Regions from separate parts of the Rahnella sp. PAMC25617 genome, predicted to be linked through region 4. Evidence: predicted binding sites of a transcription regulator. Region 4 holds the regulator's gene; each other region holds the start of a gene.

Region 1 (2,206 bases), 680 kb from region 4:
AGCGCCGGACGACCAAATTCATTGTTAAAGGCTGCGCCGCCCAGCGGGCCGTCGGTCATGATATCCAGCGCAGTAACGATACGATCCGGCTTACCGAAATCTTCTTCCCACGGCTGTTCAAAGCCAGGAATGCGCAGGTTGGAAACAGAGAAACCAACCAGACCGGCTTTCGGTTTTGCGCCGCGCCCCGTTGCACCTTCGTCACGGATTTCACCGCCTGAACCGGTTGCCGCACCCGGCCATGGAGAGATCGCCGTCGGGTGGTTATGGGTTTCAACCTTCATCAGGATATGCGCCTGCTCCTGATGGAAATCGTACAAACCGTCTTTCGCATCGGCGTAGAAACGACCGACCTGCGAACCTTCCATCACGGCGGCGTTATCTTTATACGCGGACAGCACGTGATCAGGGGTCTGTTCGAAGGTGTTTTTAATCATCTTGAACAGGGATTTCGGCTGGGTTTCGCCGTCGATAATCCAGTCTGCGTTGAAGATTTTGTGGCGGCAGTGTTCTGAGTTGGCCTGTGCGAACATATACAATTCGATGTCTGTCGGGTTGCGCCCCAACGACGTAAAGGCTTCCATCAGGTAATCAATTTCATCCTGCGCCAGCGCCAGACCTAATTTGGTGTTGGCGGCTTCGAGTGCGCCACGGCCAACGCCGAGGATATCCACATGTTGCACCGGGGTTGGCTGATGCTGCGCGAACAGCGCGCTGGCGTCTTCCAGACGGGTAAACACGGTTTCCATCATGCGGTCATGCAGCAATGCGCCCAGTTCGGTCCACTGCGCTTCGGTCAGTTGCGGTGCCTGAACATAAAATGCCAGACCACGCTCAAGGCGCAGAACCTGTGACAAACCGCAATTGTGGGCGATGTCGGTAGCTTTGGAAGACCAGGGAGAAATGGTGCCCGGACGCGGGGTGACCAGCAATAAACGACCAGAAGGAGCGTGTTCAGCGAGAGAAGGACCGTATTTCAGGAGGCGTTGTAACTTGGTTTGTTCGTCCGAATTCAGCGGTGCGCTGACGTCGGCAAAGTGTACATATTCGGCGTAGATATCGCTGACCGGAAGACGTGCTTCCTGACAACGGGACAACAATTTGTTAATGCGAAAAGCCGACAAAGCGGGCGAACCACGCAGTATTTCCATAATCACAGATCTCTCGTCTTCGAAGACACTGACCACAGTGCTTCATTGGGCGCAACAGGGGGAAAACGCGGGCTATTATAAAGAAAGCTGGCGTCCGACGAAACCGTTTGCGTCGGGAAACTTCATATTCCTTTATAGCCTTACCGTTATCATGGCTATTATGAATAAAGTTGCAGACTGCCGTTTTGTTGAGCAAAATGCGTCAGCACTGGGGATATAACCATACTAACTGCACAGCATAGCGTAAAAAAACAAGAGCGCCGCAGCGAGATAACTATTTGACGCGACTAAAAATTAATTATGTTCTGATGGGGATCGCCGCCCTGTTACTGGCACTGGCCTTGTGGCCTGCCGTGCCGTGGCACAGAGGTGAAGGTGACCAGCTGGATCAGATAAAATCCCGTGGAGAATTGCGCGTCAGCACGCTCAATTCTCCACTGACTTTTATGGACTCCCCTGAAGGCAATCTGGGCTTCGATTATGAACTGGCTAAACGCTTCGCAGATTATCTGGGCGTGAAGCTGGTGATTTCTCAGCACACCACCATCGAGAGCATGTTCGACGATCTTGATCATGGTAAAACCGACATGCTGGCTTCCGGTCTGGTGTACAACAATGAGCGCCTGAAAAACTACCGCGCCGGCCCGGAATACTATTCCGTATCGCAGCAGCTGGTTTACCGGCAGGGTGCTGTGCGCCCGAAAGGTTTCGCCGACATCAAAGGCTCGCTGGTAGTGTCTGCTGGCAGTGCGCATATCGCCACGCTGGAAGCTGCCAGCCAAAAATATCCAGACCTCAACTGGACCACCACCGATAAATTGTCACCCCGCGACCTGTTGCAACAGGTTGAAAACGGCAAACTCGATTATACGCTGGGGGATTCGGTCACCATCGCCCTGATGCAGCGCGTCTATCCGCGCCTTGCGGTGGCCTTTGATGCCACAGACGATGAACCGGTCACCTGGTATTACCGCAAACAACCTGATGACGACAGCCTTGCTGCCGCTATGCTGGATTTCTTCAGTCAGATTTCAGAGGACGGTACGCTGGAAAAA
Region 2 (2,206 bases), on a different contig from region 4:
TGCAATTAAGCAGGCTTCGGAGATCATTCCGGTCGTTTTTGCCGCCAACTTCAGCGTTGGCGTGAATGTTGTCCTCAAGCTGCTGGAAAAGGCGGCCAAAGTCATGGGCGATTACACGGATATTGAAATCGTGGAAGCGCACCACCGTCATAAAGTTGATGCACCATCAGGTACAGCACTGGCAATGGGTGAAGCGATTGCCGGTGCATTAGGCCGTGATCTCAAAGAGTGTGCGGTGTATGCCCGTGAAGGTTATACCGGTGAACGTGATCCAAAGAGTATTGGTTTTGCCACGATTCGTGCAGGCGATATCGTCGGTGAACACACCGCGATGTTTGCAGATATCGGTGAGCGCGTTGAGATAACGCACAAGGCTTCCAGCCGCATGACATTCGCAAATGGCGCTGTTCGTGCGGGTAAGTGGCTTTCTTCACATAAAACCGGTCTTTATGACATGCGAGACGTGCTTGGTTTAGAAGATTTGTAAAAGATGATTTAGATGTGATGTGGTTGTTTTGGTCATAATGTTTTGATAAAAGGGCAGTTCCTTGATTGCCCTTCTCTTTTTATTAGAAAATAAGTGTTTCGCTTATTTTTATCTTTGTATTTTCATTTTTATGGTGTTTTCACTGGTTTTATCTGATGTATTGCATGTTTTTTGAACGCGACCACTCTTCGGTTCTGTAACAATTCCCCTTTTCTCGTCATTTTCCACACATCCTCTCCCGCAAACGGTTACTATGGCGACTTAGTCACTATTTTTATGCCAGTCAGAGAGCCTTTTCTCTGAGTTGTACGAAAAGAAGAGAAATATTGGTGCTTTTGGTAGACAAACCGTACTGCCATCATTAGAATGCGCGCAATTTGCCAAAAATTGCCTTTGGGAGCGATTTTTGCATTGATTTAGATCGGGTTATCTGAATTAATATGCAGATATTGTGATTTATTATTCTTGGAGGATGCTTTGATAAAGTCAGCGCTATTGGTTCTGGAAGACGGAACCCAATTCCACGGTCGGGCCATCGGGGCAGAAGGGTCGGCAGTGGGGGAAGTGGTCTTCAATACGTCGATGACCGGTTATCAAGAAATCCTCACTGATCCTTCCTATTCCCGCCAGATTGTCACTCTCACTTATCCCCATATCGGTAATGTCGGCACTAACGCCGCTGATGCAGAATCCTCCGCAGTACACGCTCAAGGCCTGGTCATTCGCGATTTACCTCTGATTGCCAGCAATTACCGCAGTGAAGAAAACCTCTCTGATTATCTCAAGCGCAACAACATCGTTGCCATCGCCGATATTGATACCCGCAAACTGACCCGCCTGTTACGTGAAAAAGGCGCACAGAACGGCTGCATCATTGCGGGCGATTCACCGGATGCTGAACTGGCGCTGCAAAAAGCCAAAGCATTCCCGGGGCTGAAAGGGATGGATCTGGCGAAAGAAGTGACGACGACAGAATCCTACAGCTGGCAGCAAGGCAGCTGGACGCTGGAAGGCGAACTGCCGGAAGCGAAGAAATCTGAAGAACTGCCATTCCACGTGGTGGCTTACGACTACGGCGCGAAGCGTAATATCTTGCGCATGTTGGTGGATCGCGGTTGCCGCCTGACAGTGGTTCCAGCACAAACGCCGGCAGAAGAAGTGCTGAAGATGAATCCGGACGGTATCTTCCTGTCCAACGGCCCGGGTGACCCGGAGCCATGTGATTACGCGATCGCGGCGATCAAATCCTTCCTGGAAACTGACATTCCGGTATTCGGCATCTGTCTCGGCCACCAGTTACTGGCACTGGCCAGCGGCGCGAAGACCGTAAAAATGAAGCTCGGCCACCACGGCGGTAACCACCCGGTAAAAGATATCGATAAAGATATCGTGATGATCACCGCTCAGAACCACGGTTTTGCGGTTGATGAAACCGGTCTGCCTGCCAACCTGCGCGTGACCCACAAATCACTGTTCGACCACACGGTGCAGGGAATTCATCGCACTGATAAAGCGGCGTTCAGCTTCCAGGGGCACCCTGAAGCCAGTCCGGGTCCGCACGATGCGGCACCGCTGTTCGACCACTTCATCGAACTGATTGAAGCTTTTCGCGCTACCAATAAAAACGACGCCACTCTTACAGGCAAATAAATCAGGAGCAAGAAAAAATGCCAAAACGTACAGATATAAAAAGCATCCTGATCCTGGGCGCCGGCCCGA
Region 3 (2,206 bases), on a different contig from region 4:
TGCCGATTCGATGTAAACCGCTGCCGGTGATGCGCCAACCAGCGAGGCGAAAATGCTGCTCACGGAGTCTGCGGTCAGCGCTTTGCCGCCGCTGATGATCTGGCCGTTTTCATCCAGCAGGTTTGCCTGACCGGCTACTGCGCGGATAGTGCCGGTGGCATCAAACACCGCGGTCATCACCAGCGCCAGAACGCTTGGCAATACCGCCGCTTTCAGCGCGCCCATGATGTCGAGATCGAAAATCACCGATTTGCCGTCAGCACCTGCCAGAGAAGGCATCGCGAACAAACCCTGATATTTCACGGCAGGATCGAAAATCAGACCGATAATGGAAATCGCAATAATCACCAGCAAAATGCCGCCGGGCACTCGCAGTTTCTCAAGGCCGAAAATCACCGCCAGTCCGAGCAATGTCATGATCACCGGGAAAGAAGTAAAGGCGCCGAGCGCGACAGGTAAACCGTCCAGCGGGTTTTTCACCACCAGACCGACGCCGTTGGCCGCGATCAGCAACAGGAACAGGCCGATACCGATGCCGGTTCCGTGCGCAACGCCAGTTGGCAGGTTGCGCAAAATCCACGACCGGATGCCGGTCATCGAGATAATGGTGAACAATACGCCCATCAGGAATACCGCGCCGAGGGCAACCGGCACGCTGATGTGCTGGCCGAGCACCAGACTAAAGGCGGTAAAGGCAGTCAGAGAGATGGCGCAACCAATCGCCAGCGGCAGATTAGCCCACAGGCCCATCAGCAGGGAGCCGAAACCGGCCACCAGACAGGTCGCGACAAACACGGCACTTGGCGAGAAACCCGCTTTGCCAAGCATTGACGGTACAACGATGACCGAATACACCATCGCCAGAAACGTCGTTAAGCCGGCGATCACTTCCTGGCGAACGTTACTGCCACGCGCACTGATTTTGAAAAAAGCATCAAACGGGCCCTTTGGCGCAACGGCGCTGCCCGTCTGAGTGTGTTGACTCGACATGAAAATTCCTCTGAATGTCTCTGCTGATTAGCCGGCGTGGTCATTATGAAACCGTTTCTGCACGTTCACTTCCCTATTTGTCGCCTGAAATCGCCGAAACGGGCGTCAGAACGGCAAGGCAAACGTTTAACTCGCATCGCGTATGGCGGGACAAAAATTAACGCAAACGATTATCTCGTTTTTAATTACCACACATCAACTGTGAATGACGACAATTTACCGTTGTCTGGTCAATAAAAACGCGGTTGTGGTGCAAATCTGTCCGCCTGGCGATTTGCTGTGCGGTAACGGTTGCGCACGCGCTTCGTGGCGATGAGAAAGAGAGACAGCAAATCAGGATGAATAGGCTATGCCGGGAGGTAAAAGACCGGAGATAAAAATAACAGGACGTTTATTAAGGTTTATTTTCTGATGGCGTTCATTGGGCAAATTCCACACCCGCAAAGAGCCCGCTGTGAAATATAAAAAGGGAACACGTTCCGGCGATAAAAAACCAAAACGCCCCCCCCCTTTAAATTTTTGAGGACTTAAAAACCATTAACGCAGGATATTCAAAGGGCCTCCGGTTTCCAGAGCCCGCTGATAAGCCGGTCGGGCTGTCACATTGGAAAGCCATGCATTTAAATGTGGGTATTTTCCCAGACCGGTGCGGGCGTTTATGGCTTCTACCGGGAAACTCATCTGAATGTCCGCTGCGCTGAACTGATAACCCGCGAAATAAGGATGCGTGGTCAGATGTTGTTCCAGATAATCCATGTGGGTATAAATCTGTTTATCCAGATAGTTTTTCTGCACACCCTGTCCGATCGCACCGGCAATCGGGCGGATCAGCCACGGCATTGGCGGCTTGCCCAGACGGCTGAAAATCAGCTTCATGACCAGCAGCGGCATCAGCGAACCTTCGGCATAATGCATCCAGTAGCGATACTGCTGGCGCTCCGCGAACGCCGTCGGTTTCAGCGTGCCTGCCTCATCGTACACTTCCTGCAGATACTCAATAATGGCGCCAGATTCCGCGAGGATCATGCCGTTATCTTCCAGTACCGGTGATTTGCCGAGAGGATGCACTTTTTTCAGCGATTCCGGTGCCAGCATGGATTTCTTATCACGTTGATACTGTTTGATTTCGTAAGGTACGCTCAGTTCTTCGAGCATCCATAAGATTCGCTGTGATCGGGAATTATCCAAATGATGAACTGTTAACATAAACGTCTTC
Region 4 (2,206 bases):
GCAGCGCCGGTGAAACGTGGCGAACTTGAAAGCGGTGATCTGGTGTTCTTCAGAATCAACAACCGCGGCGCAGCGGATCATGTGGGTGTTTATGTTGGCAACGGCAAATTCATCCAGTCGCCAAGAACCGGTGAAGACATCAAAATCACCTCACTGGGCGACGATTACTGGCAAGACCACTATGTTGGCGCACGTCGGGTGATGACCCCAAAAACAATCCGATAATAAACAATTCGTTAAGTCTGAGGTTTCGCTAATCAGCCATTGAATAGCACTTAACGAAGAGTTTCTGCAGGGAAGAGTATCGGCGGTAACGGTCACTGCGTAAAATTGAAAAGGGCGATTCCTGTGAAAGGTATCGCCCTTTTTTGTTGCGTCTCACTACTGTCTCACTGCCAGATTAGTTCATCACTGCCGTGAAGCTGAAAGCGATAATCATGAGCAAAGCGCATACCGTGGTGATCAACGATAACTTCAGGTTGCTGTCCATCAAACCCCCTTTCGGATCAAGTTGTGGCGTTTCTTTTAGCCACACTAAATGTGTGCCAACGCATTTTCGCATAATTCACTTTTAAAATCTTCTGCTGAATGAAAATGTGAACATGACAATTTTACTTCCACTTTCATGCATTATAAGAGAAAATTGTCGGTTAACACGCCTGTGTGCCGGTCGATTTCACCCGAGAGCATTTCACGCCTCATTCTGAAGAATCCACCCAATGATTACACTGCCCTTTTAGATGTCCGCAGTGTAATCAACGCAAGCAAACGATTAACATAATGCTAACGTGCTGAAGCACGGAAGTTCAGGAGTCATTCTTTACATGGCAACGATTAAAGATGTCGCAAAGCGCGCTGGCGTTTCCACTACAACCGTGTCGCACGTCATCAATAAAACACGTTTCGTCGCCGAAGAAACCAGGGAAGCGGTGCTGCTTGCCATTAAAGAGCTACATTATTCTCCGAGCGCCGTAGCCCGTAGTCTTAAAGTGAATAACACCAAGACGATTGGTCTGCTGGCAACCTCCAGTGAAGCGCCCTATTTCGCCGAGGTGATTGAAGCCGTCGAGAACAGCTGCTTCTCCAAAGGCTATACGCTGATCTTGTGTAACTCGCACAACAATCTGGAAAAACAACAGGCCTATCTGCAAATGCTGGCGCAAAAACGCGTCGATGGTCTGCTGGTCATGTGCGCGGAATACCCTGACGAATTACTCAATATGCTTGAAGAGTATCGTTCGATTCCGATGGTGGTGATGGACTGGGGCGAAGCGCGTAAAAACTTCACCGACAGCATTATCGATAATGCTTTCGAAGGCGGTTATATGGCCGGACGCTATCTGATCGAACGCGGGCATCGTGATATTGGCGTGATCCCGGGACAGCTGGCGCGTAATACCGGCGGCGGTCGTTTCCAGGGTTTTGTCAAAGCGCTGACGGAAGCCAATATCCCGCTTCGCGAAGAATGGGTGGTTCAGGGCGATTTCGAGCCGGAGTCAGGTTATCAGGCGATGCATAAGATTCTGATGCAGAAACAACGCCCCACCGCCGTCTTCTGCGGGGGCGATGTCATGGCAATGGGCGCAATTTGCGCCGCTGATGAGCTCGGATTGCGCGTCCCGCAGGATATTTCGGTGATTGGTTACGATAACGTGCGTAATGCGCGGTACTTCTCTCCGGCACTGACGACCGTGCATCAGCCGAAAGAACGGTTGGGTGAGATGGCCTTTACTATGTTGCTCGACCGCATCGTCAGCAAACGTGAAGAATCACAGACCATCGAGGTGCATCCGAAACTGGTTGAGCGTCGTTCGGTGGCCGATGGCCCGTACCGCGACTATCGCCGTTAATGTTTGCCTTTAATCTTTTATAACGCCTGCTTTTGCAGGCGTTTACTTTCTCAGTCCCGCAGCCATTCACGGTTCATCGTTTCTGTATCACCCATATATTCCAGCAACCACGCCAGTGAAGGTGACGGATTGCTCTGGTCCCACGTCAGGCAACATGGGCTGTCAGGGAAGGTATTCTCCAGCGCCAGAACCTGCAATGCCTGCTGTTCAATGCGGTGGCTCACGCGATGTACCGGCATCATTCCTACGCATAAACCTTCACTCAGACATTCAAGCGCGCAGGTCCAGTCCGGCACAACCAGACGCCGCTGGTTATCAAGCGTCCAGGTATCACGCTTGGGCAACGTCCGCGAGGT

Evidence for each region. The regulator PurR, encoded in region 4, represses purine synthesis genes. The targets are predictions, from matches to a motif close to CANGCAAACGTTTGCNTG.
Region 1: purL (phosphoribosylformylglycinamidine synthase) is a predicted target of PurR. The motif match lies at 1,248-1,265, and genes of this name have one in related genera.
Region 2: carA (glutamine-hydrolyzing carbamoyl-phosphate synthase small subunit) is a predicted target of PurR. The motif match lies at 725-742, and genes of this name have one in related genera.
Region 3: ACM615_RS16965 (NCS2 family permease) is a predicted target of PurR. The motif match lies at 1,106-1,123, and genes of this name have one in related genera.

Annotation. Positions count from the first base shown of each region.
Region 1 covers NZ_JBOCUM010000006.1:912,970-915,175, forward strand. The annotation lists gene purL (phosphoribosylformylglycinamidine synthase) at 1-1,154, opposite strand, end outside; gene mltF (membrane-bound lytic murein transglycosylase MltF) at 1,430-2,206, shown strand, end outside.
Region 2 covers NZ_JBOCUM010000017.1:108,129-110,334, forward strand. The annotation lists gene dapB (4-hydroxy-tetrahydrodipicolinate reductase) at 1-487, shown strand, start outside; gene carA (glutamine-hydrolyzing carbamoyl-phosphate synthase small subunit) at 965-2,137, shown strand; gene carB (carbamoyl-phosphate synthase large subunit) at 2,155-2,206, shown strand, end outside.
Region 3 covers NZ_JBOCUM010000013.1:164,848-167,053, forward strand. The annotation lists gene ACM615_RS16965 (NCS2 family permease) at 1-990, opposite strand, end outside; gene ACM615_RS16970 (glutathione S-transferase family protein) at 1,528-2,196, opposite strand.
Region 4 covers NZ_JBOCUM010000006.1:234,535-236,740, forward strand. The annotation lists gene ACM615_RS07060 (C40 family peptidase) at 1-225, shown strand, start outside; gene ACM615_RS07065 (YnhF family membrane protein) at 401-562, opposite strand; gene purR (HTH-type transcriptional repressor PurR) at 825-1,850, shown strand; gene punR (DNA-binding transcriptional activator PunR) at 1,901-2,206, opposite strand, start outside.